2 linked regions of the Exiguobacterium sibiricum 7-3 genome follow. The protein of the gene in region 2 interacts with the protein of the main gene of each other region in a pairwise test. Links are inferred from orthologs where the notes say so. Each region holds a gene or a part of one and is shown on either strand. Other genes may lie near its edges.

Region 1 (16,024 bases), 1.7 Mb from region 2 along the record:
TCGTGTTACGGTCGATCAGTTTCGTCATCACGCTACCCATTGTTTCGATTCCGAGTGAGAGTGGTGTTACGTCGAGAAGGACAACGTCTTTGACGTCCCCTGTCAATACGCCACCTTGAACAGCTGCTCCGAGGGCAACGACTTCATCCGGGTTAACCCCTTTGAACGATTCTTTGCCTGTGAAGTCTTGAACAGCTTTTTGAACCGCAGGAATACGTGTTGATCCACCAACGAGGATGATTTTGTCAATTTTGTCCGGTGTCATGCCAGCATCGCTGAGGGCACGACGTGTTGGAGCCATCGTCCGTTCTACGAGATCAGCTGTTAAATCGTCGAACTTCGCACGTGACAATGTCATTTCAAGGTGAAGCGGACCTGCTGCGCCAGCCGTGATGAACGGAAGGCTGATTTGTGTCGAAGAGACACCTGAAAGATCTTTCTTCGCTTTTTCAGCAGCATCTTTTAGACGTTGAAGCGCCATTTTATCTTGGGCAAGATCAATGCCGTTGTCTTTTTTGAATTCTGCAACCAAGTGGTCGATGATTTTTTGGTCAAAGTCATCTCCACCAAGACGGCTGTCACCGGCAGTTGAAACTACTTCGAAAACACCGTCTCCGAGTTCGAGGATCGAAACGTCGAATGTACCGCCACCTAGGTCATAGATGAGGATCGTGTGGTCTTCGCCTTTTTCAAGACCGTAAGCAAGTGCTGCTGCCGTCGGCTCGTTGATGATCCGTTTGACGTCAAGACCAGCGATTGTCCCTGCATCTTTTGTTGCTTGGCGTTCTGCATCGTTGAAGTAAGCAGGAACCGTGATGACCGCTTCCGTTACTTTTTCACCGAGGTAGTCTTCTGCTTGTGCTTTGAGTTTTTGAAGAATGATGGCAGATACTTCTTGTGGTGTGTAGTCTTTGCCTTCGACTTCAACTTTATAGTCTGTACCCATGTGACGTTTGATCGACATGATTGTGTTCGGGTTTGTGATGGCTTGACGTTTTGCGACTTCCCCGACTTGACGCTCGCCGTTTTTGAAAGCAACGACAGATGGTGTCGTACGGTTTCCTTCAGCGTTTGCGATAACGACAGGCTCTCCGCCTTCCATTACTGCGACACATGAGTTTGTTGTTCCTAAGTCAATACCAATGATTTTTGCCATGATAAATTCCTCACCTTCGAATAGTTAGTTTAGTAGTGTTAAATCAGATCGTAACGTAGATTATTCTGCGACTTTGACCATACTTGGACGAATGACACGATCGTGTAATTTGTATCCTTTTTGGAATTCCGCTGTGACGACACCTGATTCGTGTTCTTCACTCGGCTCTTGAACGACTGCCTGATGCAGGTTCGGATCAAAGGCTTCTCCAACAGCTGGAATCTCAACGACGCCCTCATTTTGGAGTGTTTCCGCCAATTGACGTTTGACCATCTCGACACCCGCTAAAACAGACTTCGTTTCTTCGTTGTCCGATTCGATTTGAAGCGCACGGTCAAGATTATCGACTAATGGAAGCAATTTCTCGACGATGGTCTGAGAAGAATACTTCGCACGGTTTTCGGCTTCAATCCGGTTCCGGCGTTTAAAGTTGTCAAAATCCGCACGAAGGCGTAATTCTGATGCTTTTGCTTCCGCAAGTTGTGCTTCAAAGTCGGGTGCAGCCGGTTCTTCAACGAGATCCGCCTGGACGACCTCTTCTTCTGTTACTTCAACTGTTTCTGCTTCTGTTTGTTGCTCGGTTGTTTCTTCAGTATTGAGGTTTTGATTCTGCTTATTTTCTTCCACTCTGAATCGAGCCCCTTTCTATATTCAATCCAAGTTGTTTTTACGCAACTCGGTTTGGAATGCTTGTAAAAGATGAATGATCGAATTGATGCCTCGATTATAATCCATCCGTTTTGGACCAATCAGGGCCAATGTTCCGAGCGAGACGCCGTCAACGGAGTAATGAGCACGAATCACACTGCAGTCTTTCAGGGCATCGACGTTATTTTCGCTGCCGATTGTAATCAAAATCTGATTATCCAGACTTGGACTCAAGAAATCGAACAATGCTTCCTGTTGCTCGATCAACTCGAGGACCGGACGCAGTTTCGCGACATCCTGAAACTCAGGTTGATCAAACATGTTCGCTTTCCCCCCAAGATAAATCAAGGGACGTTCCTCATGCTGATCCGTCAAGACGATGTCGAGTGCTTTTGACAGCAGGGTCGTCTGCTCCGAATGTTCGGAACGGAACCGTCTGATTTCTTCGAGCAGACGGAGACGCAATTGACTGAGCGGCGTTCCGCGTAACGTTTGGTTCAGCCGTTCCATCAGGCGACTTGCCGCCTCACGTGAGAGGGCTTCCGCGAGCTGAAGTGTCTTATGTTCGACGTGACCGGTTTCTGTCACGAGAACGATAACGACACGTCCTTCCGCCAAGGGAATCAGTTCTAAATGATGGAGACGTTGTCCTTCTTCTTTTGGACCTAATACAAGCGTCGTATAATGTGTCAATTCGCTCAACAAGTCCGCTGTATGTCGGATCAACCGATCATTTTCATTCACGGAATGGGCAAATAACGATTTTAACGCTTTTGCCTCTTGCGGTGAGATGCTTTCCGGACGAATCAGATGATCGACATAAAATCGATATCCGAGCTCGGATGGAATTCGGCCGGCAGAAGTATGCGGCTTTTCAATCAATCCCATTTCTTCGAGGTCCGCCATCTCATTTCGAATGGTCGCGGAACTGAACGTCACGTCACTCCGTTTCGAGAGCGTCCGTGAGCCGACGGGTTGAGCGGTTTTGATATAATCATCGACGATTGCACGTAAAATCAACAATTGGCGATCCGTCAGCACCTTCTTCACCACCTTATTTTGTTAGCACTCACTTTTGGCGAGTGCTAATTACATCTTTACTATAAGGAATTCTGGAAATGATGTCAACCAATTTGCTGAACCCTTTGAAGACTTTCCCATTCTGCGATACAGTGAAACAAACAAGAAAAGGATGAGGTATATGCTCGAACTGTTTTCAATGGCCGGTGTGTTCGTCTGGGTGTTCATCGCGATCATCGGAACAACCGCCTACTTTTTACGAAAACCCAAAAAATAAAACGGCGTCCGCATACTTTTGTATGGACGCCGTTTTCATTCGTACGGATCTTAACTATTCAGTTCCCCTTCGACTTCCGCTTCTCCGATGAACTCGGCAAATACTTCGTTTGCGAGCGGTACACCGGCATCCGTTAAACGCAGATGAGTCGCCGTCCGCTCAACGAGTCCGCGCGGCAATAACTTCGCAATCGTCTGCCCGAAGACGTGATCGAGTGAATAGCCGTATTTTTCTTCAAAGTGTCGTTCCGACACTCCTTCTTTCATTCGTAACCCGAGAAACATCTCTTCTTCCATCCGTTCAACTTCCGTTAACGGTGTCTCATTGCGGACCGGTAAACCTTCCGCTTTAATGTAGTGTGGAATCGGTGCGATGTTTGCCCGGCGTGTCTTGTTAATATAACTGTGCGAGCCGGCACCGAATCCATAATATTCGTCGTTTTCCCAGTAGACCCGGTTATGCCGGCTTTCCCGACCCGGTAAGGAAAAGTTTGAAATCTCATATTGTTGCAATCCGCCGGCTTCAATCGTTTCAATCATTAAACGGTACATATCCGCTTCTAAATCCTGCGTCGGTAACGGCAACTTCCCTTTTCGATCCTGAATCGCAAAAACTGTATGCGGCTCAAGAATCAACGAGTACGACGAGATATGCGTGATCGGCAAACGTAATGCCCGTTCGACATCATACCGGACTTGTTCAAGCGTTTGGTTCGGTAAGCCGAACATCAAATCAACCGAGATGTTGTCAAACCGTTTTGCCGCATGATCAAGTGTCTCGGCAACTTTCGCTTCCCGGTGCGTCCGGCCGATCCGCTCGAGTAATCCGTCGTCAAAGGACTGAACCCCAAAGCTGACCCGGTTGACGCCGCCTGCTTTCATGATGTCGAGTTTTTCTGGTGAGACGCCGTCCGGATTGGATTCGACCGTATATTCGAGTGTTGCGTCCGTCAGCGGCAGGAGATGCTTCGCGATGATATCCATCAGACGTTGCATCTGGACTTCATTTAAAGCTGTCGGTGTCCCACCACCAATAAAGATCGTTTCGAGCCGATCGGTCGGATACTGTTGTAATGTCAGCTCGATTTCCCGTTCTAACGCATCGAGATATTCCGCAACCGGCTGATTTTTTAAAAAGACTTTATTAAAGTCACAGTAATAACAAATATGTTCACAAAACGGAATGTGGACATATGCGGCGCGTGGAGTCATTTCGCCTCATCCTTTCTTCACTTAAACAGACTTTCTTTACTTAAACAGAAAAAGGGTGCGCCAGAAACGCCCCCTTTGTGTCTTCTTTAATCTTCATCCATCGACAGAACCGACATGAAGGCTTCTTGCGGTACTTCTACCGAGCCTACCATCTTCATGCGTTTCTTACCTTCTTTTTGCTTCTCGAGCAATTTACGCTTACGCGAGATGTCTCCGCCGTAACACTTGGCGAGAACGTTTTTCCGTAACGCTTTGATTGTCGAACGGGCAACAATCTTCGTTCCGACGGCCGCTTGAATCGGTACTTCAAACTGCATCCGCGGAATGAGTGCTTTTAATTTATCAACGATGACTTTCCCACGTTCGTACGCAAAATCACGGTGAACGATGAAGCTCAAGGCATCGACGTTTTCATTATTTAATAAGATATCCATCTTGACGAGACGTGATTGCTGATAGCCGATTAATTCATAATCCAGTGACGCATAGCCTTTTGTGCTTGATTTTAACTGATCGAAGAAATCATAGACGATTTCCGATAACGGAAGTTCATACGTGATTTTAACCCGTGCCGTATCGATGTATTCCATATCGATGAACGTTCCGCGTTTCTTTTGACAAAGCTCCATGATGGCACCGACATAGTCGTTTGGTGTCATGACGGCTGCTTTAACGTATGGCTCTTCGATGAACTCGACTTTTTGCTGTTCCGGCATCTTCGACGGATTATCGACATGGAGTACTTCTCCGGCCGTCGTCGTAACATGATAGATAACCGATGGAGCAGTCGTGATCATATCGATGTTGAATTCGCGTTCGATTCGTTCTTGAATGATTTCCATGTGAAGCATACCAAGGAATCCACAACGGAAACCGAATCCGAGTGCCTGTGATGTTTCCGGCTCGAATTCAAGTGCTGCGTCACTCAATTGAAGACGCTCGAGCGCTTCGCGTAAATCATTATAGCGTGCAGCGTCAATCGGATACAGACCACAGTACACCATCGGGTTCATCTTCCGGTATCCCGGTAAAGCTTCTGTCGCCGGTTGTTTCGCCAAGGTAATCGTATCCCCGACGCGGACATCACCGACTGTTTTAATGGAAGCCGATAACGTACCAACGTCTCCGACCGTTAATTCTTTTTGACGGAGTGGCTTCGGTGTCGAGACAGCGAGTTCCAAGACTTCAAAGTCTTTTCCGGTCGACATCATCCGAATCTTGTCACCGATCTTAACCGTCCCGTTGACGACACGAATCGACGCGACGACACCACGATAGGCGTCATAATACGAATCGAAGATCAACGCTTCAAGTGGTGCTTCCGGGTCACCCGTCGGTGCCGGAACTTTCGCAACGATTTGTTCGAGGATTTCTTCAATCCCGATACCGGCTTTCGCGGATGTCGGAACAGCTTCAGAAGCATCCAGTCCAATCACGTCTTCAATCTCTTGACGGACACGTTCGACGTCTGCTGAAGGCAAATCAATCTTATTGATGATCGGCAAGATTTCCAAGTCGTTATCCAGTGCCAAATACACGTTAGCAAGAGTTTGCGCTTCGATTCCTTGCGCCGCATCGACGACGAGGACCGCTCCTTCACAAGCAGCAAGGGAACGGGAGACTTCGTATGTGAAGTCGACGTGTCCCGGTGTATCAATCAGATGGAGGATATATTCCTCACCATCTTTTGCCGTATACTTTAATTGAACGGCATTTAATTTAATGGTAATCCCGCGTTCACGTTCTAAGTCCATCGCATCGAGTGTCTGATCTTTCATCTCACGTGATGTCAAAGCACCTGTTTTTTCTAAAATACGGTCTGCAAGTGTCGATTTCCCGTGGTCGATATGGGCGATGATAGAGAAATTACGAATACTTTTTTGCCGCTTTAAACGATCTGCATTATTCATGTTTATAGTCACCTTACCTTATAGTCAAACGTACATACGCTTCATTATACCAAAAATCACACGGGGTGCACCATCTCGTTTTGTTTTCCCAAAAAACAAAAATCGAAAGAAACCCTAGAGCTGTTATTGCTTTTAAGAAAAACGTTTGCTACAATTGTGTTTGTTCTGTTGAACGATAAATGCAGATATGCGAATATAAATCTCGAATGAGTTTTCTTGGAGGTGAATCATCCATGGCTAACATTAAATCAGCAATCAAGCGTGTTAAAACAGCTGAAAAACGCCGCGTCGCTAACGTACAACGTAAATCGTCTATGCGTTCAGCTATCAAAGCAGTCGAAACTTTCGCTACTGAAGGCAACAAAGAGCAAGCGCTCGTAGCTTTCAACACAGCATCTAAGAAAATCGACAAAGCTGCTGCTAAAGGTCTTATCCACAGCAACAAAGCTGGTCGTGACAAATCACGTCTCGCTCGTCTCGTAAACGCACTTTAATTCTTCTTTGAAGGATACAGTGATCGATCACCGCTCGGAGTCCGCTCCAGTGGTGATTTTTTTGTGTTTAAAAAACCATCCGGCTGTTTGTCGGATGGTTTTTTATTTCCGTCAGAAGCAATCCACCATGACATGATGTGGACCGATTCCTTCGATTTCGAATGACTCGCTCGCAACCGTCAAACCCAATCGTTCATAAAAAGGAACAGCATTGAGTCGAGCGTTACACCACCAACCGTCTGCACCTTTTGCTTTCAGTCGATTTCGTGCCTCTTCTAACAATGCTTTTCCATATCCTTCTCCACGGACAGCAGGACTCGATGCCATTCCGCGTAATTGATAGGTCAATTCCGGATACGCCTCATGAGGACGATTGGAGAAAGTACCGATAGCTACAATCCGTCCGTCTTTGACGGCTCCTAAATGAAAAGTGGATTCGAGATCATCGTCCGGATAGACACACATTTCAATCGGCTGGTTGGGACGTAAAACTTCTTTTCGAAGTGGAATGACCTCTGTTGCTGAAATGATTCGAATCTCCATCTGCTCTGCCTCCTATAATGTAGCAAGCCGGACAATCAGGGCGTCAAACAATATCCGCTTGTCCCCTCGGCCCGTCTTCATACCCTCGTCTGTCGTCGTGATTGCGATCAATGCCTGTTCGAGCTGCGCGAACGTAAATCGTTTACCAGCCTGTAGGGCGAGTTTGATCGCATATGGATGCGCCCCGACTTTGGACGCGATTTGCCGTTCCCCGTACCCTTGTTCCGCTAGACGTTTGGACAACAGCATCATCCGGTACTGTCGTGCCATCAGACCAAGTAACGCCAACACTTCCTGTCCCTGCTTTTCGAGATCGCGAATCAATCGAATCGCCGGTTCAAGTTGTCGTTTCATCAGATAATCCGTCAGTTGGAACACATTATCCTCTAACGTCCGTGGCACCAGTAAATTAACATCTTCCAGTTCAATCGTCGGATGATCTCCGGCATAGAGCATGAGTTTATCCAGTTCATGTGTCAGCGTCGCCCACATCTCGCCCGTCAGGAAAATCAATCGTTCGATGGCAGGCCGTTCCATCCGGTACCCTTTGTCATTGACAGCATCCATCACGAAACGAAACAGTTCTTCCGTCGTCGGTTTTTTTGCTTCGAGTACGACAGCCCGGTCTTTTAACCGTTTGACAATCGTTTTTCGCTCATCCAGTTTTTCCGCCTCGACAATCAAGACGACAACTGCATAATCCGCAGGTTGGACGATGTATTCAGTCAATCGCTCTACGTTATGTGTTTTCTTGTCTTTTGCACCAGTCAAAAAAGTCGCCGGTTTAGCGATGACGACACGGTAATCACTCAAAAAAGGGACCGTTTCCGCTTCATCGAGTACTGCATCGAGTGGTTGATCGTTTAAATCAATCTTCATGTAATCAAAGCGTTCACCATCCGGCAAAGCGGCTTTGACGATTTCACGTTCCCACTCTTCCAAAAGGTGTCGTTCCGTTCCATATAATAAATAAAGGTTCGCCAGTTTTCCGTTGACAAGCCAAGGTGTTTTCATCTTCCCCACCACATTTCACAGTTTGTTCTTAACTTCATCATAGATAATCCTCTTTTATTCCGCTATACTAGAAGCGGAATCTATTTTTAGGGGGAATGCAGCATGGCACATTCAGTACGTCCACCAAGTGAGAATGCGTTTGAAAACGACATTCAGTCAAAACGTAATGACGCGCTTGACTCAGCGGTCGGTTTTGGCGCATCGTTCGGTTTTTTCGCAGTCTTGTTCATCATTGGCGTTGTAATTAAATTCTTAAGCCTATAACCAGTAAAACAGCAACCTTGGGGGGTTGCTGTTTTTTATTTTAGCATAGGTTCACAGCCCGTTGCAGAACAAGTTATCATTCCCGATTGATCGGTCCGCATGACAGTCCGGTTCCTCGTTCGCTCCAGTACTTCTGCATGAGGATGACCATATCGGTTATTTCGTCCTGCCGATATGATGATCAGGTTCGGATCCGTTTTCTGCAAAAGCTGTTCTCCGGTTGACGTTTTCGAACCATGGTGTCCCGCTTTTAAAATATCGACTTTTTGGACAGACCATGTCTCCTCTTGATCAATACTCGCATCTCCTGTCAATAAGACGCGCTTCCCGGCAATGTCGGCAAGTAACACGACCGACCGGTCATTTTCTTCTTCTTCGCTTGCTGCAGGAGCCAACACCTTGAGCCAGGGACGAATCTGCTGTCCTGAACGAATGTATTCAATTTTTGTTCCTGTCGCTTCAATCTGTTCAATCAACGCGTGCCGTTTTGGATCTTGATTGTCGAACTTTCCCATGTAAATGGTGTCCACTTGAATTTTTCGCAATACCCCCAACAATCCACCGATATGATCATGGTCTGCATGTGTGACCACCAATCCTTCAATGTGCGTTTCTCCCCGTGTGTGCAAAAACGGAGCTACGATTTGTCCACCCGGATCGAATGGTCGTAAAGGAGGACGGATCGATAAGGAGAATGCCCCTCCGGTATCGATGACAAACGTTTCTCCCGCTTTTTCGATGATTGTACTGTCGCCCTGTCCGACGTCAAGAAAGGTGATTTGCTCCGGCGTTTGTTGATCCATATAAAGGCTCGCTGCGAGCAGCCCGACCAGTGGGACCAGATGCCCGAACCATTTGCGTTCGGCCAACCACCAGCCTGTAAGGACCACTCCTGCCACAATCAGAAACACAGGAAGTGAAAAAAGATGAACCGCAACGGTCGGGACGGGTAATTTTTCCGCCCAAGCCAATGCTTGATCCAAGAATGAAGTAGCCTGACCATGCAGGCGAACCAGATTATCAGACGACGGAATCAGCACAGCTGCACTGACAAGGAAAGACAGCGGTAGAATCACCCACTCAATCCATCCTCCGACAATCAAATTTAACAGCGGTGACCAAAGGGAAACCTCCGTCTGTTGAGCTAATTGCAGGACAAGACTTGTCATGATTTGAGCCCAAAGGCTAATCAGCAACCAGTTCCAGGGACGTTTGATCGTTTCCCACATCTTGCGGGACAGTAATAAGAATATCGTCAATCCGACGGTCAGTTGAAACCCAACGTCATATAGATAAGTATACGAGACCGCCAATTGAAGCGCTCCAATCGAACCAACGACCAATAAGGGATCAGGTCGCCGGTTAATCCTGTGACAGAACAACAATACCATGGCGACACACACCGCACGTGTGACTGGAGCACTCCACTCCGTCAACCATCCATATAACGGCAAGGTCAACAATAGAAATTCAAATCTCCGCTCCCGCGTCAACCGCAGTTTTTTTAAAAGCCATAACATCGTTACAATCAAAAACGCAATATGTGAACCGGAGATGACAATCGCATGGAGTAAACCGAACTTTTTGAAACGTTCCATCGTCATCTGATCCATTAAACGATCTTCCCCTAATACTAAGGCTTCCACATACAGTGCTTGTTTGATGGGAAGTTGTTCGATCCGCGTCATCCACTGCTGACGAATACGCCGTCCATTCGCTTCGAATCCCGGCGTCTCCGAACACTTCCCCCACCGGACAACCTCATATTTTCCCTGTAATTGTTCAATCTGCATCCAACGGGATTCGTCAAATCCGCCCGAATTCACTCGAGGCAATACCGTCCGCTCTTCCAGCTCGACTTCACATCGTTGCCCGATCCGCTCATAGTCACGATCCGTTTTTTCATCCAGCGTGGTTGCGACAACGATTTGCTGATTATGGGCTTCTGCGAGATAACGGATTCTGTCGCCATTCTGCTTGGCATCCAGAATATCGATGACTTTAACCGGTCTGACGACCTGCTCCGTCGTCATATTCAGTAAAAATACGAAAGTCAGGCCAATGAGTGATAACACAGAATACGTCGACATCGACCAAGATTTCAGTACAAGAATCATTGAACAGACCGCTACCAGCCAGAGGGATTCTTTTAAGGCGATGAGCCCGATCATAAAAAATAAAGGCAACAGCGGCATCAGTAGACGATGAGATAAGCTTTCAGATTTTCCAATGTCTTAGGTCCAAACCCTTTCACATCGCCAAGATTCTCATACGCTGCAAAGCCACCTTTTTCTTCCCGGTATTGTAAAATCGCACTGGCCTTCGCAGGACCAATCCCTGGCACTTCCAATAGTTGTTCTTCAGTCGCTGCATTTAAATCAAGTAATCCTTTTGGCACTTCCGCTTGTTCAGACTTTTCCGGTACTACCTTCTTTGATGCCTTGGTCTTTTTCTTAGTCGGAACAATCACTTCCTGACCATCGATTAAACGTGCTGCCAGATTGAGTTGTTTGATGTCTGCTTCTGCAGTCACTTCTGCACGTTTAATGGCATCTTGAACGCGATCACCGAGTCGAAAACTGTATGGACCGGGTCGTTTGACCGCCCCTTTGATATCAACCATGATTTTTTTCTGGACCAGTGTCTGATCCGCCGAATGGTCTTCTGCCCGTGCTTCCTGTTCTCGTTCAACGATTGCTGGTTTTTCAACCAATGCCTCGTTCGAACATGAAGGCAGCGGAACAAATAAGACAACGAGCAGTAGGAGAACAACCGCGATCGTTGCTACTTGCTGTAAGCGTGGAATCGTCATCCATATCCCTCCTGTCTCTTCGACTGTATCAATCTTTCCGCCGCTTCTGAACAGGACTAACCTCCATTATCCAATGATGCTCCTCTCCCTACGCTCGTTTTTATTCTCCTTGATCAAACCATCTGCCTTTCTAACCCAAAACAACATAAAAAAAACCATCAACAGGATATCCGTTGATGGTTCGATAGTTTATACTTTTTCAGCAACGAAGAAAATACGTTCTGCTGTTTCAGTCGGTGCATCGGATGTGAAATCACCTGTTACGGCACACACACGGAAACCTGCTTCGCGTAACCAGGTAATGTATTGTTCCGGCGGATACGTCCGTTGATGATGTGTCTCATCGACACGATCGTACCGTCCGTCCTCCCCTTCAATAAAGAAGGTCAATTCATGGACGACCGATAACGGGTCTTCACCAGGATCCGCGAACCAGATATACGAACTTTGCTCGGCATGGGTCGCATACGTTTTCCCGTTAAATAACGTCTCCATCTTATAAGGGGAATGAACATCAAACAACAACTTTCCGCCGTCCGTCAACAGACGTGCTGCACTATCGAATGTCTGTTTGACGTCCGATTCCGTCTGCAAATAATTCAAGGAGTCACATAAAATCGTAATCGCATCCACCGAATCCGGCAATTCAAGTTCCCGCATGTCCTGTACCCAAAAATCAACGTGTCGATTTGTCTCCATTGCTTTTTCCTGAGCAATTTCAAGCATCTCTTCCGATAAATCGACGCCGGTGACCTCATAATGGTCGGCCAGTAACAAAGTTGCCGTTCCGGTACCGCAACCGATATCCGCGATTCTTTTACCGGGCTCTACCTGTTCGAGTACCCATGCAACCCATTCAGGATACGGTACGTCTTGCATCAGTTCGTCATAGACATACGCAAACTGTTCGTACGCCATTAGTCGATCTCGACTTCTACTTTAGGAGCGTCTGCCCATAGTTTCTCAAGGTTGTAATAATCACGGTCGTCACGGTGGAAGACATGTACGACGACGTTCTCAAGATCCGCGAGGACCCAACGTGCCGCATCCATTCCTTCTAGCCGTTTGATCGGTAATTCGTTTTTGTGTGCCACTTCTTTCACTTCACGTGCGATGGCTTGAACTTGTTTTTCTGAGTTCCCTTCACAAATCACGAAGTAATCCGCGATCGGTGAAATACTCGACATGTCGAGTACGACGATGTCCTCAGCACGCTTATCATCAATTGCATTTACGATTAATTTTAATTCTTGTTCGACTGTCATAGGACGGTCCCCTTTCGTTTTTCCGGCACGAACGCATTATACGTCTCGATCGTCAGCGGAAAAATCACTGTTTGTTTTTTGCATAAAAATGAAATCGTCTGGACAAGTGTCGCAATGACGGCTTGCGTCAAATCTTCCTGCGCAATCTGCCGAAGCTGTTCGACACCCGGATACTGACGATTCGGTTCAATCGCATCTGCGACAAAAATGATTTGATCGAGCAACGGCATATCCGGAGCACCCGTCGTATGATTGGCGATCGCTTGATAAATATCAGCGTCCTCAACGCTGAGCTCTCGCTTAACGAGTTCTGCCCCGACTGGTGCATGCAACAATTCTTCATCATAGTTGAGTAATTCATCCAGTCCAAGTTCTACTGCTACTGTCTGCATCTCGGACACATTCCGATATTTCGCATAATCGTGTAACATGGCTGCTAAAGCAGCTTTTTCTTCTTGAACCCCATATTGTCGAGCTAGTTGAATTGCCGTCTCGACGACGCCAAGCGTATGGATGTAGCGTTTTTCGGGCAATGTTTCCTTAATGATTCGTTTCGCTTCTTCAAGTCGCATAGAGTTTCCACTCCTCGATTAGTTGTCGGACCGGTTCCGGCACGAGATAACGAATACTGCGCCCTCTCGCTACCCGTTGTCGGATGTCGGTCGAAGAAACTTCAAGCAATGGCATATCGACTGCCGTGACACGCGCACCTTCCGGAATCAGGTAACGACTGCCTGGACGCGCGACTGCCCCAAACTCAATTTCCTTGTACAATTCTTCCGACCGGTGCCATGTTCCTAAACTGACTAATGAGTCCGCACCGATCAGAAAAAAGAACGCATGTCCGGGATAACGCATCTTCAGTTCACGGATCGTATCAAACGTGTACGATTTCGTTTCCCGTTCAAACTCGATCTCGGAGACTGAGAAATCCTTGTTGTCCCGGACTGCTTCTCGGACAAGTTGCAACCGTTTCGCCGCACTCGTCACCGTCGATTGTTTATGCGGCGGAAGTTTTGCCGGTAAAAACCAGACCGCATCCAGTTGAAGTTGCTCTTTCGCTTGTTCGGCAATCAGCAGATGACCGATATGGGGCGGATCGAATGTCCCGCCCATCAAACCGATCTTCATCGTGGTAATTGAAGTGTCTTATTCTCTTTCGATTCCTTGTAGAGAACGATGACTTTTCCGATGACTTGAACGAGTTCTGCATTCGTTCCGTCAACGAGCTCAACCGCGACATCTTTCGGAGCGTCAGCACAGTTTTGCAGAACTTGAACTTTCAAGAGTTCACGTTTTTCAAGTGCATCCATCAAATCTGCACACATCGCTTCACCAACACCGTTTTTTCCGACTTGGAAAATCGGGCTTAAGTCGTGAGCCGTTGCGCGTAAATACCGTTTTTGTTTACCTGTTAACATATTATGATTCCTCCAATTGCTTTCTAATCACCTGCTCGCCGAGCGCGAGATCAGGCGGATGACCGGTGAAGCGTTCAAACGCTTCAGCCGCTTGTAGTACAAACATCAAAACACCATCTAGTGTATCAAGCCCGTTTGCGGTCGCTTCCCGCAAAAAACGGGTCGGGGTCGGTCGATAAATAATATCACAAATTAAAGCTCTCGTCGCTGTCAATTCGATTGGCGTCTGATCAATTGCGGGAGCCATCCCGACAGAAGTCGTATTGATGATGACATCATACGGCAGCAAATCCAGTGTGTTCGACCAAGGGACAGCAGATTGTCCGAATTCAGCAGCCACCTGTTCAGCCGTCTGATTCGTCCGGTTCATGACTGTAACATGACCGGGAAGCATCGGAATGATACCACGTGCCGCGCCGCCTGCCCCAATCACTAAACTGTTCTTCGCATTCGTTCGCGTCGCAAGGGCGCGGGCAAATCCGGTTCCGTCCGTATTGGTACCGACCAGTTCCTCCCCGTCCCAATAGACAGTATTGACGGCACCAGCGCGTGCTGCCGCCGGCTCCAGACGATCAAGAAACGGAATGATGGCCGACTTATGGGGAATCGTCACATTGATTCCATCAAACTGCCGTTTTCTTACCTTCTGAACGAACGCTTCCAGCTCGTTCACTTCGACATCTACCGTGGTATAACAACCGAAAAGCCCAGCCGCCTTCAGCCATGTTTCGTGCAACATGGGTGAAAGCGAATGGGCAATCGGATGACCGATGACAGCAAATTGCATCAGACAAGCGCCTCACGTAATGAGACAGCAACACCTTTTGGTGCGTAGGCAGCAACTCGTCCGCCTTTTCCGTGAACTGCAACCCAACCGAGTCCACTGAAAACGATATCCGTTTTCATGTTATCGCGTAGACTGAACTCGTGTCGAACGAGCGGCGGAAGCATCTCAAGCGTCTTCTCATTCGGCGGTGATAACAATTCTCCGTTATGATTCGCATACAGATCGTCTGCTTTATCGAGCTTCGTCCGGTGTACTTTCAAATCATTCGACATATAGATGACGAACGATCGTTTGTTGCCTTCCATGTAGTCAAGACGTGCCAGACCACCGAAGAACAACGTTTGTTGCGGATGGATTTGGAAAACTTGCGGCTTGATTTCTTTTTTCGGTGTAATCAGCTTCAAATCCCGTGCATCCACGTAGTGTGCCATTTGATGATGATTGATGATTCCCGGTGTGTCGTACAGGTTACAGTTGTCGTCAAGCGGGATATCGATCAAATCAAGCGTTGTTCCCGGGAAGTGACTGACTGTGATGACCGCCTCTTCTTCTTCTCCGAAACGCTTGATGACCTGATTGATCAATGTCGATTTTCCGACATTCGTACAGCCGACGACATACACGTCGCGTCCTTTACGGTAGTAATCAATCTTTTCTGCCAGTTCATCCACACCGTGTCCTTTTTTCGCACTGATCAGATGCACATCGACCGGGCGTAACCCCAACTCTTTTGATGTTTGACGCATCCAGTTCATCAGACGGTTCGGATTGAGTGATTTCGGTAGCAAGTCGGCTTTATTTCCGACGAGCAAAACATCATTTTTTCCGACAAACCGGTGTAATCCCGGTAACCAACTTCCATTAAAATCAAAGATATCAACGATTTTAACGACTAATGCATCTTTTTGACCGATTCCATCTAAGATTTTGACAAAATCATCGTCCGTTAATGCGACGTCTTGAATTTGGTTGTAATGCTTCAGTTTAAAACAACGTTGGCAAATGACCATTTCCCGGTCAAGTGCAGATTTAGGCGCATAACCAGGTGCTTTTGGATCCTCTGTCTGGATCGCGACACCACAGCCTGCGCAATTGATTTCTTCCATGTGTGTGTTGAGCCGCATCGGGACTTTCCCTTCTCTATTCAACGTAGCGCCCTGCACGCCACTCCAAGAGCGTAACTTCCGACCTTTCGCCGTACA
Region 2 (15,915 bases):
AGCAGTTCGTTCTTGAAGTTCATTTGGATATAGTACATTGAAGCGTCAAGACGTGTATCGAAATCTTCACTGTCTTTGTACTGATCAACGAATTCACTTGTCAGACCGACTGTATCGATGTCGCCTTTTTCATACAGGTTGACGGCAGTCGAGACTTCTTTAACAACTTTGTAGTTCACTTCTTCCAGTTTGACCGTATCGGCATCCCAGTACTGATCGTTTTTCTTGTAGCTCCAGCCGACCTCTGTTTTCCAGTCCGTCAGTTGGAACGGTCCGTTGTAGAGGAAGTTCTCCGGATTCGTCGCGAAGTCTTTTCCTTTTTCTTCGACGAATTCCTGTTTCAGCGGCATGAATGAACCGAAGCCAGTCAGCGCTTTGAAGTACTCGGCAGGTTGTGTCAGTTTGACTTCGAGTGTCTTGTCGTCAACCGCTTTGACACCAACGTCAGCCGGTTTTCCTTTTCCTGTATTGTAGGCTTCAGCACCATCGATGATATACATGATGTACGCATATTGCGATCCGCTTTTCGGATCAAGGACACGTTTCCAAGCATATTCGAAGTCTTTTGCCGTGACGTCACTGCCGTCCGACCATTTCGAATCACGCAGTTTGAATGTGTATGTAAGACCATCTTCAGAGACGTCTACACTTTCCGCAACACCAGGTGTCGGCTCTTGTTTCTCATCAAGACGGAAAAGACCTTCCTGCACGTTGTTTAAGACTGTGAATGAAACCGAGTCCGTTGCGACAGTCGGGCTGAGTGCCGGGATGTCTGAACCGCTTGTCAGGTTGAGGACCTGTTTGTCCGACGCCTTTTTCGTGTCTTTCGAACCTGAAGTATCTTTTGAATCATCTGTCGATGTACAAGCAGCGAGGCTTGATCCGGCGATGGCTAGCGCACCAACGAGTGCAAGTGTTTTTTTCGTCTTCATAATAATAAGTTCCCTCCCAAGAATGAATATATATGATTGAAAAATGAGTACCGATTAAAATAGCGATCCGGTGTCCTATTAAAAAAATAAGAGGGGTCATCGCCTTTTATTTTGTTGAAGGAAAGCACCGGATCAACTTGTTACCAATAATAAATACAATATTCAGAAAAATCAATAGCTTATTTTCAGATTATTTCAAATTGATTAAAATTTCGTGTAATATCAACGTTTTTTTTGTAAAAATAATTTTTGGAGAGGATAATATTGGGAGGTGAAAATGATTCCAAAATTAAAACACGCTCATTAAAATGGCGTGTTTTAACTCGGTCAATTCGATTGTTCGAGGAAAGAAAGTGCTTCTGAGACGTGATCTTTGACCTTAACGGAGCGCCATTCCTGAATCAATTCACCGGATTCATTGATTAAAAAAGTGGAACGGACGATTCCATAATATTCCTTTCCGTAATTCTTCTTCAGTTGCCAGACACCGTATTGTTCACAGATGGCATGATCGACATCAGACAATAATTCGAACGGAAGTTCGTATTTTGATATAAAATTCTGGTGACGCTTTTGACTGTCAGCCGAAATGCCGAGAATGACCGTGTTCTTTGCAGCGAATGCTGCGGAAGCATCACGGAAATCACAGGCCTCCGTCGTACAACCGGGTGTCGAGTCTTTCGGATAAAAGTAGACAATAACTTTTTTCCCATGGAAATCACTTAATGAGATCATGTCTCCCTGCGCATTCGGGAGTGTAAAATCGAGTGTGCTCATGAATAATCCTCCTCAACCGAGTTCCATATTTAACTGGTCGGCATATTTTTCAAGTTTCTTTTGTAAACTTTCCTTTAACGGGTCGAGAGCAATCAAATATTTTTCGAAGTCCGTCCCGGCTTTAGCCGTCTTCAGCAACAAGGCTTGTTCTTCACGGTACCAGTCGGCATAATCTTCATAATAATGGACGAGCGTTTCTGGATTGCCTTTGTTACCAAGAGCAGGACCGTAAATCATTAAGATATTACTGTTCATTTCGAGTGCCATGTAATCCGTCTGGGCATTGACGCGTGTAAAGACCTCATCTTGCTCGTCTTCTTTTGTATTACCGACCGCTTCCGCCGCTTTGGCGTTAACCCCATATTCATCGGCATTAAAGGACTCAAACAGGGAGGCGAGCGTCGTAAAGACTTTGGGATTGAATTTCGTCGGGACGATGACGACTTTCCATTCTCCGTCCTGTTTTAGGAACAGTTTTGAAGCGCGGTTCGGTAAAGGAGACCCGTCTTCATCGTTGAACTCGTGAATGATGTAGGCGACGTCACCTTTCTGAAAACTTTTGACGACTTTACCCGGTTTGATTTTTAAATTTTTGGCACCGAGCGTCGTGGCCCGTAATAACTTTTTATCACCTGTATATTCAATCGAGGCAAGTGCATCAGCATCAGCCGTACCTGATTGACCAATTGTCTTTTGATACGTTGCATAAACATCGAGGACATCTTGACTTGCCTGTTTTGTTTGTTTCGTTTCCGTTGACTTCGGGGATTGAGTATCAGTTGACTTCGGGGATTCAGTATCAGTAGACGGAGCAGAATCGTTTCCACATCCGACGAGGATGATACTAGTTGACGCGAGTACCGTCAATAATCGTTTCATATTCCAGTTCCTCCTATATGAACAACATCAATACTTTGTGTCTTCACCATACAGGAAATTCGCTTTTTTGAGTAGGGAATAGGTACACTATCATAAAGGAGAGTGGGTTCAAGATGAAAATTCACGTAACAGACGAAGCATTACAATACTTCAAAGAAGAGATGGAAGCAAAGGAAGGCGATACCATCCGATTTTTCGCTAAATACGGCGGATCAACCGATTTAACGCAAGGTTTCTCAGTCGGAGTCCACATGGAGACCGTCGACCGGGCAGCGGTTGAAGAAACCGTCGACGGGATTCATTTCGTCGTTTCCGATCAAGATGACTGGCTGTTCCAGGGGCAGGATGTCGAAGTATCCGTCCAAAACGAAGAAATTGTCTTTTCGCAGGCGAAGCAATAAGCAGGACATGAAGGGGACCGAATCGGTCTTCTTCATTTTTTTGTCTAGAATAATTGTAAGCGGCGACATGCTTCTGTACAATGGAGAATGTAAGCGATTAAAAGCAAGTATAAAAGGGGGAATAGAGATGATTCCGTACAAACACGAACCATTCACGGACTTCTCACAGGAAGCAAACAAGAAAGCGTTCGAAGAGGCGCTTGACCTTGTATCGAAAGAGCTTGGGAAAGATTATCCACTCGTCATCGGGGGAGAACGTGTGACGACAGAGGACAAAATCGTTTCTGTCAATCCGGCAAACAAAGAAGAAATCGTCGGACGCGTTTCGAAAGCGACACAAGCACACGCTGAAGATGCGATGCAAGCTGCAGTCAAAGCATTTGAGACGTGGAAATTCGTCAATCCGAGTGTTCGTGCGGACGTCTTATTCAAAGCAGCGAACATCATCCGCAAACGCAAACATGAATTCTCGGCTTATCTCGTCAAAGAAGCAGGTAAACCATGGAACGAAGCGGATGCGGATACAGCAGAAGCAATCGATTTCCTCGAATACTATGCGCGTCAGATGCTCGTCTTAAAAGAAGGTAAAAAAGTCGAGAGCCGTCCGGGTGAATACAACCGTTACGACTACATTCCACTCGGTGTCGGTGTCATCATCTCACCATGGAACTTCCCGCTTGCCATCATGGCAGGAACAGCGGTTGCTGCGATCGTGGCAGGTAACCCGATCCTCTTGAAACCAGCATCAACGACACCGGTCGTCGCTGCCAAATTCGTGGAAGTCATGGAACAGGCAGGTCTTCCGGCCGGCGTCTTGAACTTCATTCCGGGACCAGGCGCGGAAGTCGGCGATTACCTCGTCGATCATCCGAAAACGCGTTTCATCAGCTTCACGGGTTCACGCGATGTCGGACTCCGTATCAACGAACGGGCTTCGAAATTGAACGACGGTCAAATCTGGCTCAAACGCGTCATCGCGGAAATGGGCGGAAAAGACACGATGGTCATCGACGAGTCGGCTGATCTCGACTATGCGGCAGACATGATTACAAAAGCAGCATTTGGTTTCTCGGGACAAAAATGTTCAGCTTGTTCACGTGTCGTCGCACTTGATTCGGTTTATGACGAATTGCTCGCAAAAGTCGTCGAAAACACGAACAAACTCAGTATCGGTAACCCGGTCGACGTGACGAACAACGTTGGACCTGTCATCGATGCAGCAGCTTTCAAGAAAATCACATCGTACTTCGATGTCGCAAAACAAGAAGGCCGGATTGCAGCGGGTGGTACAGCGGATGATTCGACAGGATACTTCGTATCGCCGACAATCGTCGCTGACGTTCAACCGACTGATCGTTTGATGCAGGAAGAAATCTTCGGACCGGTCGTCGCTTTCACGAAAGCAAAAGACTTCAAAGAAGCGATCGATATCGCAAACAACACGGAGTACGGTTTGACGGGTGCGGTCATCACTCAAGATCGTACGAACCAGGAATACGCACGTGCGAACTTCCATGTCGGTAACCTATACTTCAACCGTGGTTGCACAGGCGCAATCGTTGGGTACCAGCCGTTTGGCGGATTCAACATGTCAGGGACGGATTCAAAAGCAGGCGGACCGGATTACTTGACTTTACACCTTCAAGCAAAAACTACTTCTGAAATGTTCTAAAATGATGTTTAATAGATGAAACGGGTATGCGACCTGCATACCCGTTTTTCTTTAGAAAAGGGGGAGCACGAGATGAACGGAATGTGGTTCGCAATTTTGTTGTATCTGGGTTTGATGGTCACACTAGGCGTCGTCGCGTATTATCGGACAAAAAACATGAACGATTATATGCTGGGAGGACGAACAATCGGACCTGTCGTCACAGCGCTCTCAGCCGGAGCGAGTGATATGAGTGGATGGTTATTGATGGGATTACCAGGCGCCATGTTTGCAACTGGTCTGTCCAGTGGATGGATTGTCATCGGGTTACTGCTCGGTGCGTATGCCAACTGGTTGCTCGTTGCACCACGTTTACGTGCTTATACGGCACATGCCGGGGATGCGATTACGATTCCCGACTACTTTGAAAAACGGTTCCATGATAAAAGTGGTGTTCTGCGTACAGTTTCAGCTGGAGTTATCTTAATATTCTTTATAATGTACGCTTCAAGTGGTTTTGTTGCCGGCGGTCGTTTGTTTGAATCCGTCTTCGGGCTTGAATATACAACCGGCTTATGGATTTTGGCAGGTGTCGTCATTGCCTATGTCTTCCTGGGCGGGTTCCTCGCAGTCAGTTGGACGGATGTCGTTCAAGGAATGATCATGGTCATCGCCTTGCTGATCGTTCCAGCCGTGACGCTTGCGCTCAGCGGTGGGATCAATGAGACGCTTGAGACGATTCGTTCGACGGATGGTTCGAAACTCGAGTTGTTCAAAGGGACAACCGTGATCGGCATCGTTTCCTTGCTTGCTTGGGGTCTCGGTTACTTTGGTCAACCGCACATCATCGTCCGTTTTATGGCGATTCGAAACCTGCATGAAATGAAATCGGCTCGTCGGGTCGGAATGATCTGGATGACGTTTTCGATTGTCGGAGCCATGGTAACGGGATTATTCGGATACGCCTATTTCACACAACAAGGCGGAACACTCGATAATCCGGAGAACGTCTTCATTCAACTGTCACGTGATCTGTTCCCGGGTTTCATCACAGGATTATTACTCGCAGCATTACTCGCGGCGATCATGTCGACGATCTCGACGCAACTGCTCGTCTCGTCGAGTGCTGCAACCAATGACTTCTATCAGCGTTTCCTAAAACGGAATGCGTCAGATAAAGAGTTAATGGTCATGGGGCGGATCATGGTTCTCGTCGTCGCACTGCTTGCGATTGCCCTGTCATTTGGTGCTCAAAAATCCATCTTGACGCTGGTCGGATATGCATGGGCGGGATTCGGTGCTGCGTTTGGACCAGTCGTCTTATTCAGCCTGTTATGGCGCCGGATGAACAAACATGGTGCACTTGCCTCGATGATTACGGGATCGGTCGTCGTCATCGCCTGGATTTTGGTGAAGATGTATGTCAAAGATCTTCCGTTTTACATCTCGGAGATGTATGAGATGATTCCTGCGTTCATCGCGTCTACCGTCGCACTCGTCGCCGGCAGTCTTTTGACGAAAGCACCAAGTCAAGCGATGTATGATGAATTCGATGAAGTGCAGGCTCAACTCAAAGGAGCGGAACAACAACGGAAAGTCGTTTGATGATCACAAAAAAGGATGTCCGGTGCCTCGTGCGCCGGGCATTGTTTTTCTATAGAAGAAACTAACTAAGTGAACATATCTTTATGTAAAGCACATATGTTGCCTATGCGCAAAAAAAGCGTATACTAACAACTAAAGAGAGGTGAGGCAAATGGCGAGTCAACCGATCGTTCCAGTGGAGCGTTTGAAAAAAAGGCACTATATCGGACCGGCATTCGTGGCTGCCGTCGCTTACCTCGACCCGGGGAATTTCGCGACGAACATGACAGCAGGAGCACAGTACGGATTTTTACTGCTATGGGTAATTGTCGCTGCCAACCTGATGGCTGTGATGATTCAGACACTGTCGGCGAAACTGGGTTTGATCAGCAATACGAGCCTTGCGGAAGTCATCCGGGATGAACTGTCGCCGGTCATGCGGATCATTTATTGGGCGCAGGCCGAACTCGTTGCCATGGCAACAGATTTGGCTGAATTTGTCGGAGCTGCACTCGGCTTTAATCTGTTGTTCAGCATTGATTTGAAAATCGCCGCCTTGCTGACAGCAGTTGCTTCGTTCGTCATCCTCGGATTCGAACGGAAAGGGTTACGGCATTTTGAAGCCGTCATCGGAGCATTGGTCCTTGTCATTGCTCTGGCATTTGCGATTCAGGTCATCGAAGTCAAACCGGTCCTGCGGGACGTCGCCGGGGGATTGATTCCCGGATTTTCCGGAACGTCGAGTATTGTCCTGGCAGCGGGGATGCTCGGGGCAACGGTCATGCCGCATGCGATTTACCTCCATTCCGATTTAACGAAACGCCGGATGGGAAACATTGCTGATAAAAAAGGTTTGTTACGGATTCAGAAAATGGACATTTGGGCGGCGATGCTGATTGCGGGAGCGGTCAATGCCGCGATGCTTGTCATTGCCGCGACAGTTTTCTTCGGGACGAGCCAACAGGCCGAGACGCTGGAAAGTATTTTTCATGGACTCGGGACGTCTCTCGGGGGCGCAGCACCTTATCTGTTTGGCGGAGCGCTGTTGATTTCCGGACTGGCTTCATCGAGTGTCGGCACGATGTCCGGGGATGCCATCATGCGCGGTTTCCTGAAGATGGAGATTCCGATCTTCCTCAGACGCAGTATCACGATGTTACCGGCGATTATCTTGCTGTTATCCGGATTTGATCCGACACGTGCCTTAATTTGGAGCCAGGTCGCATTATCGTTCGGGATTCCGTTTGCCTTGATCCCGTTAATTCGTGCGACATCAAGTGAACGGATCATGGGCAAATATAAAAACCGGACGCTGACGAAAGGTGTCGCTTGGACGATCGTTAGTATCGTTATCGTCTTCAACATCTATTTGTTAGTTGATCTTTTATTTTGAATAATCAGATTTCTTGTTTTGCTTATCGGTAGCCCGGGTAATTCATTACTAGAAGCTTTCTGCCCGGAAGCTTTGCTACCCCTATAAGGACGATGGTGCGGACCTCCCCCCGATGCACCATCGTCTTTTTTGTCTGGACAAAAAGTGCTATGATTAGAAATAGTGTAAAATATATTGAAAAAGTTCCGGAGGTGGAATCAGATGGCAAAGATTAATGAAGAACAAGTCCGCCATGTGGCGCATTTAGCACGTCTCGCCGTAACAGATGAAGAAGTCCAACAATTTACCGTTCAACTTGAGAAGATTCTCGGGTTTGCTGAACAATTAAATGAGCTCGATACGACAGGCGTCGAACCGACGACACACGTCCTCGATCTCAAAAACGTCTTGCGTAAAGACGAAGTACGTCCGTCGCTTCCGCGCACGGAAGTAGAACGACTCTCACCTGATTGGGAAGACGGACAAGTCCGTGTCCCGGCAGTATTCGAATAAGGAGGAGACCACCGATATGTCACTTTTTGAACATGGTGTAAAGAACTTACACACACTCGTCAAAGACGGAGAAGTCAAAGTATCCGAGCTTGTCCAGGAATCGTTTGACCGGATTGACCGCGTTGACGGAAACATCGGCGCATTTTTATCATTAAACGAAGATGCTTTCGAACAAGCAAAACGGATGGACGAGATTGCAAAGCACGAAGCGAACCCATTATTCGGGTTACCGATTGGTGTCAAAGACAACATCGTCACGAAAGGGATGACGACGACGTGTGGTTCGAAGTTCCTCGAAAACTTCGTTCCGGCGCATGATGCGACGGTCGTCGAGCGTCTGCATGAAGCAGGAGCCATTACAATCGGGAAACTCAACATGGACGAGTTCGCGATGGGCTCATCAAACGAAAACTCGGCCTACAAGCCGGTTCGTAACCCGTGGAACACAAAACACGTACCGGGCGGTTCGTCAGGCGGATCAGCAGCAGCTGTCGCGGCAGGCGAAGTCTTGTTCAGCCTTGGTTCTGATACGGGTGGTTCGATCCGTCAACCGGCTGCTTACTGTGGTGTCGTCGGCTTAAAACCGACATACGGTCTCGTCTCGCGTTACGGTCTCGTTGCCTTCGCCTCATCACTTGACCAAATCGGTCCATTGACACGGACGGTCGAAGACAATGCGTACTTATTGAGTGCGATTGCCGGACATTGTGACATGGATTCGACGTCAGCGAACGTCAACCCGACGGATTACACACAAGCACTGACAGGGGATATCAAAGGACTGAAGATTGCCGTTCCGAAAGAGTATTTCGGCGAAGGAATCAGTGAAGGCGTTAAGGAAAATATCCGTGCCGCAATCAAGAAACTTGAATCGCTTGGTGCGACGGTCGACGAAGTCTCACTTCCGAACTCGAAATATGCGCTCGCGACGTATTATTTGCTCGCTTCTTCAGAAGCATCATCGAACTTGGCACGTTTCGACGGAATCCGTTATGGTGTCCGCGCGGAAGCTGATGCACTCGAAGATGTCTTCAAGTATTCGCGCGCTCAAGGTTTCGGTGACGAAGTCAAACGCCGGATCATGCTTGGCACGTATGCCCTCAGCTCAGGCTATTACGATGCCTACTATAAAAAAGCACAACAAGCACGGACGTTGATTAAACAAGACTTTGACCAGGTCCTTGCCAACTACGATGTCATCATCGGACCAACTGCACCGACTCCAGCCTTTGAACTCGGGGCACAGAACGATGATCCGGTCACGATGTATGCTAACGATATCCTGACGATTCCAATCAACTTGGCAGGTGTCCCGGCGATTTCGGTTCCAGCCGGTCTCGTCGACGGATTGCCTGTCGGTCTGCAAATCATCGGAAAACACTTTGACGAGGCGACGATTTATCGTGCTGCGCATGCATTCGAGCTTGCGACCGGTGGATTCGCGCTTCCGAAGTTATAAAGGAGAATGCCTTATGAACTTTGAAACGGTCATCGGTATTGAGGTCCATGCCGAATTAAATACAAATACGAAGATGTTTTGCGGCTGTGCCCGGGAATACGGAGCGGAAACGAATACGAAGACGTGCCCGATCTGTCTCGGACATCCCGGTGTTCTGCCGAAAATTAATGAAAAAGCAGTCGAACTGGCCGTTCGTGCTGCCATGGCCTTGAACTGTCAGGTTGCCGATCAAACGAAATTCGACCGGAAAAACTATTTTTATCCGGATACACCAAAAGCGTATCAAATTTCGCAGTTTGATCAGCCGATCGGTTTTGATGGCTACATCGATGCGGAGGTCGACGGCGAAACAAAACGTTTCCGGATCGAACGCGTCCACCTCGAAGAAGATGCCGGGAAGATGAACCACACCGGTGCCAACCATTCGGTCGTCGACTTCAACCGGACCGGCGCACCGTTGATTGAGATCGTCAGTGAAGCCGACATGCGTTCAGCAAAAGAAGCGGTCGCGTACCTCGAACGTCTTAAAGAAGTGTTGCAGTATGCCGGCGTCTCGGACGTTAAGATGGAAGAGGGATCGTTACGGTGCGACTGTAACATCTCCGTCCGTCCCTACGGACAAGAGAAATTCGGTACAAAAACCGAGCTGAAGAACTTGAACTCGTTCGGAAACGTCTTAAAAGGTCTGGAATACGAAGAAGACCGTCACCGTAAGTTGTTGTTATCCGGCGGTGTCATGCGTCAGGAAACACTTCGTTTTGACGAAACGAAAAAACAAACGGTCTTGATGCGGGTTAAAGAAGGAGCATCTGATTACCGCTACTTCCCGGAACCGGATCTCGTTAAGTTGGTTCTTGATCATGACTGGAAAGAAGCAATCCGTGCCGGTATCCCGGAATTACCTGATGCCCGCCGTGTCCGCTACCAGGAAGCGCTTGGTCTGTCCGCCTATGATGCAAAACAATTAACTGTCACACGTGAGATGGCCGAATACTTCGAAGCGACGATTGCAGCCGGTGCTGAACCGAAAGCCGCTGCCAACTGGACAGTCGGGGAAGTCCAAGGTCACTTGAACAAATCGACGGAAACGTTTGACACGATCAAGTTGACACCAGCCCGTCTCGCGGAAATGATCGAATTGATTGCCGGCGGCACGATTTCATCAAAAATCGCGAAACAAGTCTTCACGGCCGTCATCGAGCAAGGCGTCGAGCCGCGTGCTTACGTCGAAGAACAAGGACTTGCACAAATCTCGGACGAAGGACTCCTTCGCGGACTGGTTGTCGAGATGTTTGAAGCAAATCCGGCGGTTGTCGAAGAACTCGTCAACGGCCGTGACCGGAAAAAAGGTTTCGTCATCGGTCAAATCATGAAAAAGACAAAAGGAATGGCGAATCCGGCATTGCTTGATCAACTGTTCTACGAAGAACTCGAAAAATTAAAATAAGTTCTGTTGAAGCACTGATTTCCTCTCTTAAATCAAGGGAAGGAAGCAGTGCTTCTTTTTTTGCCTTTGTAATGTGCCAGAACTTCATGTAAAATAAAACAGTTATGTATCAAATGGATCGGTTGAGTAAAAAAGGAGAAAATCTTATGAGACCTAGAGCGCGAGTGATTTATAACCCGACTTCCGGGAAAGAGATGGTAAAGCGTAATCTGCCGTATATCTTGGACCGGCTGGAAGCAGCGGGTTATGAGACTTCCGTCTATTCGACGAAAGCGGTCGGTGACGCGACATATGAAGCAGCACGGGCCTGTGAAGCCGAATTTGACCTTGTCGTTGCTGCAGGTGGAGATGGTACGTTAAACGAAGTGATCAGTGGCATGGCCTCGTATCCGGTTCGTCCGAAACTGGGTGTCTTACCGGTCGGAACGACCAATGACTTCGGTCGGGCGATGCGGATTCCTTTGACGATTGAGGGTGCGATGGATGTCATCTGTACCGGGTACACGATGCCCGTCGACATCGGGAAGATCGAAGGGACGACAGGTACCCACTACTTCATCAACATCGCAGGTGGTGGCATCATGACGGAACTCTCGTACGAAGTTCCATCAAAACTGAAGACGGCACTCGGACAGTTGGCGTATTACGTCAAAGGGATGGAAAAACTCCCGCAAATCCGTCCGACCTATGTCGAGCTCGAACACGAACGCGGGATTTTTAAAGGCGAAGTCATGTTATTTTTGACTTCGAACACCAATTCTGTAGGCGGTTTTGAAAAACTTTCACCGAATGCTTCCCTCAATGATGGACGCTTTGATTTATTCATTTTGAAAAAATGTAATCTCGTTGAGTTAATCCGTGTCATGCGGTTGGCGTTAAAGGGAGACCACTTCTCGGATCCATGTATTGAACATGTGACGACGTCGTTTGTCCGGATGCGAAATACATCCGAGATGAGCTTGAACATCGATGGCGAGTTTGGCGGAATTTGTGAAGGGGAGATGACGAATCTTCAATCACATTTCGACGTCATGACGCCGAAGTTCCGGATCGACGAGATGGAAACGATCAATTTACAGCTACAGGCACAAGAACAGGAAACGAATCTCGCGTAAGACGCGGGATTTTCTAGGAGGAAAATAATATGATTCCAGTACAAAAAAACGATGAGCACGTCGTCGATATCGTCGACTTGACGCACGACGGTTCAGGGGTTGCCCGGATTGACGGCTACACAGTCTTCATTCCCGGTGCCCTGCCGACGGAACAAGTCAAAATCAGAATTACGAAAACGACGAAATCATACGGCTTCGGACGGATTATCCGTCAAAAAACGAAGAGTGTCGATCGTGTCGAGCCGCCTTGTCCGGTCTATAACCAGTGCGGCGGTTGCCAACTGCAGCATCTCTCATATGACGCGGAACTGAAATTCAAACACAACCGTGTCCGTGACGCTTTCGCGCGTCTTGCCGGTCTTGAGATTCCGGTCCACGAAACGATGGGTATGGAAGATCCATGGGGTTACCGCAACAAGGCACAAGTGCCGGTCGCGTTCCAATCCAACAAGTTAATGGCCGGTTTTTATCAAAAACGCAGTCACCGGATCATCGACATGGATTACTGTCTGATCCAAAATAAAGAGAATGATGATGCAATTCAAGCCGTCCGGAAAGTACTGGCTGACCTGAAGGTTCCGGCTTACGATGAAAAGAAAAACAGCGGTGTCATCCGTCACATCATGGCACGCCACGGTTACCATACAAACGAATTGATGATCGTCCTCGTGACGAAGGTCAAACAATTGCGCGGTGCTGATAAAATCGTCGAAGGCATCTTAAAAGCTGTCCCGAACGTCACATCGATCCAGCAAAACATCAATCCGGATGAGACGAATGTCATCTTAGGAAAACGTAACATCGTCTTACATGGACCATCTGTCATCCGCGATCAAATTGCCGGATTGACGTATGAAATTTCACCGCATTCGTTCTTCCAGGTCAATCCGTTACAAACGGAAAAACTGTACGGAAAAGCGCTGGAATACGCTCAGTTAACTGGCGATGAAATCGTCGTTGATGCATACTGCGGAATCGGTTCGATCTCATTATCGCTCGCGCAACAGGCGAAACACGTCTACGGTATCGAAATGGTCCCACAAGCGATTGACGACGCACGCCGGAATGCAAAAGCAAACGGGATCGACAACGTATCGTTTGAGTACGGAACTGCAGAAACGGTCATGCCGGCACTCGTTAAAGGCGGCATCAAGCCTGACGTCATCGTCGTTGACCCGCCGCGTAAAGGCTGTGACGAAGAATTCCTCCGTGCTGCTGCTGAAGTCGCACCGAAGCGGATCGTCTACGTCTCTTGTAATGCATCGACACAAGCGCGTGACGCGAAGCTTTTGGCTGAACTCGGCTACAAGCTGATGGAAGTCACACCGGTCGATATGTTCCCACACACGACACACGTCGAGAGCGTTGCCTTGTTCGTACGTGAAGAAAACTAAGTGCCTCTAAACTAACAAAAAACGAGAATCACTTACCGGAAGAACGGTAGTGTGATTCTCGTTTTTTTATGTGAAATTTTTACTGGATCTTAGAAGCGAAAAGCGCATCAACAACCCGTTGACTGGATTTCCCGTCATCCAGGCTGCAAAAGCGTTCCTGGAACGCTGCGTATTTATCTTCGTACTGTTTGGATTGTATTTCGATGTTTTCAATATAGTCGATGACCTGGTCACTTTCTTTTAACAGAGGACCGGGAACGACCGCTTCAAAATCAAAATAGAATCCCCGGAGGACGGAAGCATACTTCTCTAAATCATACGTAAAGAATAACATCGGACGGTTCAAGTGAGCATAATCGAAGAAGACGGACGAGTAATCCGTAATCAACAGATCACTGATCAGATACAGCTCCGCGATATCACCGTAAGCGGACACGTCGTATGCAAAACCGTCAAACGCTGTCAAATCAAGGTATTCAGCAATCAAGTAGTGCATACGCAACAGAACGATATGGTCGTCACTCAAACGGGCTTGCATCTGTTCCAAATCCAGCTTGAGATTAAAACGGTATTGTCCCTTCGTCACGAATTCGTCGTCACGCCAAGTCGGTGCATATAAGATGACTTTTTTGTCAGGCGGCAATTGTAACGACTGCTTGATCTGTTCGGCTTGTTGCTGGCGGTCAGGCGCATACAACAGGTCATTTCGCGGATAACCGGTTTCAAGAAGCAGTCCCCGAAAATCAAAGGCCCGTTTGAAGATGGCGCTGGAATAGAGGTTGGGTGAAAGCAGATAGGTCCATTCCCGGGCCTGGGCAGAAAAGTTCTTTTTATACTGTTCGGTATTCGTACCCGGCATATGGACCTCGTCCATGTCGAGTCCCAGCCGTTTTAAAGGAGTGCCGTGCCAGGTCTGTAAATAAATCGTTTCCCGTCGTTTTTTTAAGCTGAGCGGCTGACGCGTATTGAAAATCCAGTACTGCGCCCGGGCCATCAGGTAATAGTATTTCGGGCTATTCCGCAATACCCAGTTCGGACAAACTGCCTTGACTGCAGCAGTCGGTTCTTTGGCAAAAATCCAGACGAGTTCAAGTTCCGGATGCTGTTTTTGGAGCGTCAGGTAAAGCGCCTTCGGATTATCGGAATAACCGCGTCCTAAAAAACTTTCAAACAGGACAAGGTTTTTTTGAACCGGAAGCTTTTGAAACAGTCGATAGAGAAGTAATCCTTTATGGATTTTCTTGCGACGGATCTTCGTAAGTAGCTGTGTCATGTCATACTCCTTTAAAAAAGATTAAAAATGATGTTGTCTGTAATGAGTCGGCGTCTCGCCCGTCGTCTGTTTGAACGCTTGACTGAAATGGCTTTGACTCGAGAAATGTAACTTGTTCGAGATGGTCAGCAAGGAATCATCCGTCGAACGCAACAGACGTTTCGCTTCACGGATCCGTTCACGAATGACATAGCGTGCAAGCGGAAGTCCCGTCTCTTCCTTGAACAGGACGGATAAATAATTCGACGAAACGTGAATCGCTTGGCTGATTGATGAGACCGACAACGGATCATAAAGATGTTGCTGGATGTAACGGATTGCGGCAAGTACATGCGGCGAATGGCGTAACTCCTGAATCTGTTTGACGGCTTCGGCAAAACTGACGGTAATCCGGACGTGACGGTTTCGCAGTTCGGAAATACTGGTTGCTGCCTCGATCGATTCAATCATCCGGTCACTGAGCATAAAGGCCTCATCCGGTTCCAGTCCGCCGTTAATGGCAGCCCGTGCGCTCAACAACACCGTGCCGAGTAGCAGATTTTTTTCAGCCCGCAATGGTTGATGACGTGCGAGTGATCCAAATTCGCCGTAAGCGGGTAGGGAATAGGTCGTCGCCAGGCGTTCGCTTTGTCCGGAAGAAATCCATTCGATGATCTGTTGCTCCCGCTCCCAGGCCTTGATGTAGGCGGTCGTTGCCGTATGCGGGGAAACATCGGCTATCAATGGAATTTCCTGATCCCCGCTTTCCGATTCGGTCCGGATGTCCCGTTTGGCGAGTTGCTGACCGGTCAATAGACGGTGGACTAAATGAGCACAGTCAATCAATCGGTTTTCCGTCGTCCGGGTCAACGTTTTATAAAATTGATGGAAGGTTTCATCCTGAATGTGCGCACGGAACAGGGCCGACTGGAGTAAGACCGGACCAATCCGGTACTGGCCTTGTTCCTCGACAGGAATAAACAGGTAAGCTGTGCCATCTTTTAAGGTATACAGGAGCGGTGTCTGATCCGGTTCCGGCCATTCCTGTTCAATCGATAAACGGCTCGGATGCGAAGGGGCAGCAGGACTGATGTCCAGTTCCTCACCGGTCAGGGACTGGTACGAAACAAAAAAACCAG

Evidence for each region.
Region 1: the proteins of P402_RS0103765 (region 2) and grpE interact in binary tests that used the Escherichia coli proteins (3 or more experiments, as listed by UniProt). The link is inferred for Exiguobacterium sibiricum 7-3 from one-to-one orthologs.

Annotation. Positions count from the first base shown.
Region 1 is NZ_KK211190.1:2,228,305-2,244,328, forward strand. The notes cover bases 1-2,959. They hold grpE (nucleotide exchange factor GrpE), read right to left. Parts: upstream 1,784-2,959; coding sequence 1,217-1,783; downstream 1-1,216. Other genes in these bases: dnaK (molecular chaperone DnaK), read right to left, coding at 1-1,156; hrcA (heat-inducible transcriptional repressor HrcA), read right to left, coding at 1,808-2,845. Also shown: radical SAM family heme chaperone HemW, read right to left, coding at 3,152-4,312; lepA (translation elongation factor 4), read right to left, coding at 4,399-6,222; rpsT (30S ribosomal protein S20), read left to right, coding at 6,456-6,716; P402_RS0112615 (GNAT family N-acetyltransferase), read right to left, coding at 6,828-7,259; holA (DNA polymerase III subunit delta), read right to left, coding at 7,272-8,273; P402_RS16885 (YqzM family protein), read left to right, coding at 8,376-8,537; P402_RS0112630 (DNA internalization-related competence protein ComEC/Rec2), read right to left, coding at 8,573-10,708; P402_RS0112635 (helix-hairpin-helix domain-containing protein), read right to left, coding at 10,732-11,349; P402_RS0112640 (class I SAM-dependent DNA methyltransferase), read right to left, coding at 11,539-12,267; rsfS (ribosome silencing factor), read right to left, coding at 12,267-12,614; bis(5'-nucleosyl)-tetraphosphatase (symmetrical) YqeK, read right to left, coding at 12,611-13,186; nadD (nicotinate-nucleotide adenylyltransferase), read right to left, coding at 13,176-13,745; ribosome assembly RNA-binding protein YhbY, read right to left, coding at 13,742-14,035; aroE (shikimate dehydrogenase), read right to left, coding at 14,037-14,822; ribosome biogenesis GTPase YqeH, read right to left, coding at 14,822-15,928. UniProt on the Escherichia coli protein: Participates actively in the response to hyperosmotic and heat shock by preventing the aggregation of stress-denatured proteins, in association with DnaK and GrpE. It is the nucleotide exchange factor for DnaK and may function as a thermosensor.
Region 2 is NZ_KK211190.1:548,709-564,623, forward strand. The notes cover bases 5,657-8,506. They hold P402_RS0103765 (Nramp family divalent metal transporter), read left to right. Parts: upstream 5,657-6,396; coding sequence 6,397-7,617; downstream 7,618-8,506. Other genes in these bases: putP (sodium/proline symporter PutP), read left to right, coding at 5,657-6,245; gatC (Asp-tRNA(Asn)/Glu-tRNA(Gln) amidotransferase subunit GatC), read left to right, coding at 7,819-8,109; gatA (Asp-tRNA(Asn)/Glu-tRNA(Gln) amidotransferase subunit GatA), read left to right, coding at 8,126-8,506. Outside these bases: P402_RS0103735 (peptide ABC transporter substrate-binding protein), read right to left, coding at 1-932; bcp (thioredoxin-dependent thiol peroxidase), read right to left, coding at 1,260-1,709; P402_RS0103745 (hypothetical protein), read right to left, coding at 1,722-2,588; P402_RS0103750 (HesB/YadR/YfhF family protein), read left to right, coding at 2,702-2,989; pruA (L-glutamate gamma-semialdehyde dehydrogenase), read left to right, coding at 3,117-4,661; more of putP, read left to right, coding at 4,734-5,656; more of gatA, read left to right, coding at 8,507-9,568; Asp-tRNA(Asn)/Glu-tRNA(Gln) amidotransferase subunit GatB, read left to right, coding at 9,582-11,015; P402_RS0103785 (diacylglycerol kinase), read left to right, coding at 11,162-12,130; 23S rRNA (uracil(1939)-C(5))-methyltransferase RlmD, read left to right, coding at 12,160-13,524; P402_RS0103795 (CDP-glycerol glycerophosphotransferase family protein), read right to left, coding at 13,604-14,797; P402_RS0103800 (helix-turn-helix domain-containing protein), read right to left, coding at 14,819-15,915. UniProt on the Escherichia coli protein: H(+)-stimulated, divalent metal cation uptake system. Involved in manganese and iron uptake. Can also transport cadmium, cobalt, zinc and to a lesser extent nickel and copper. Involved in response to reactive oxygen.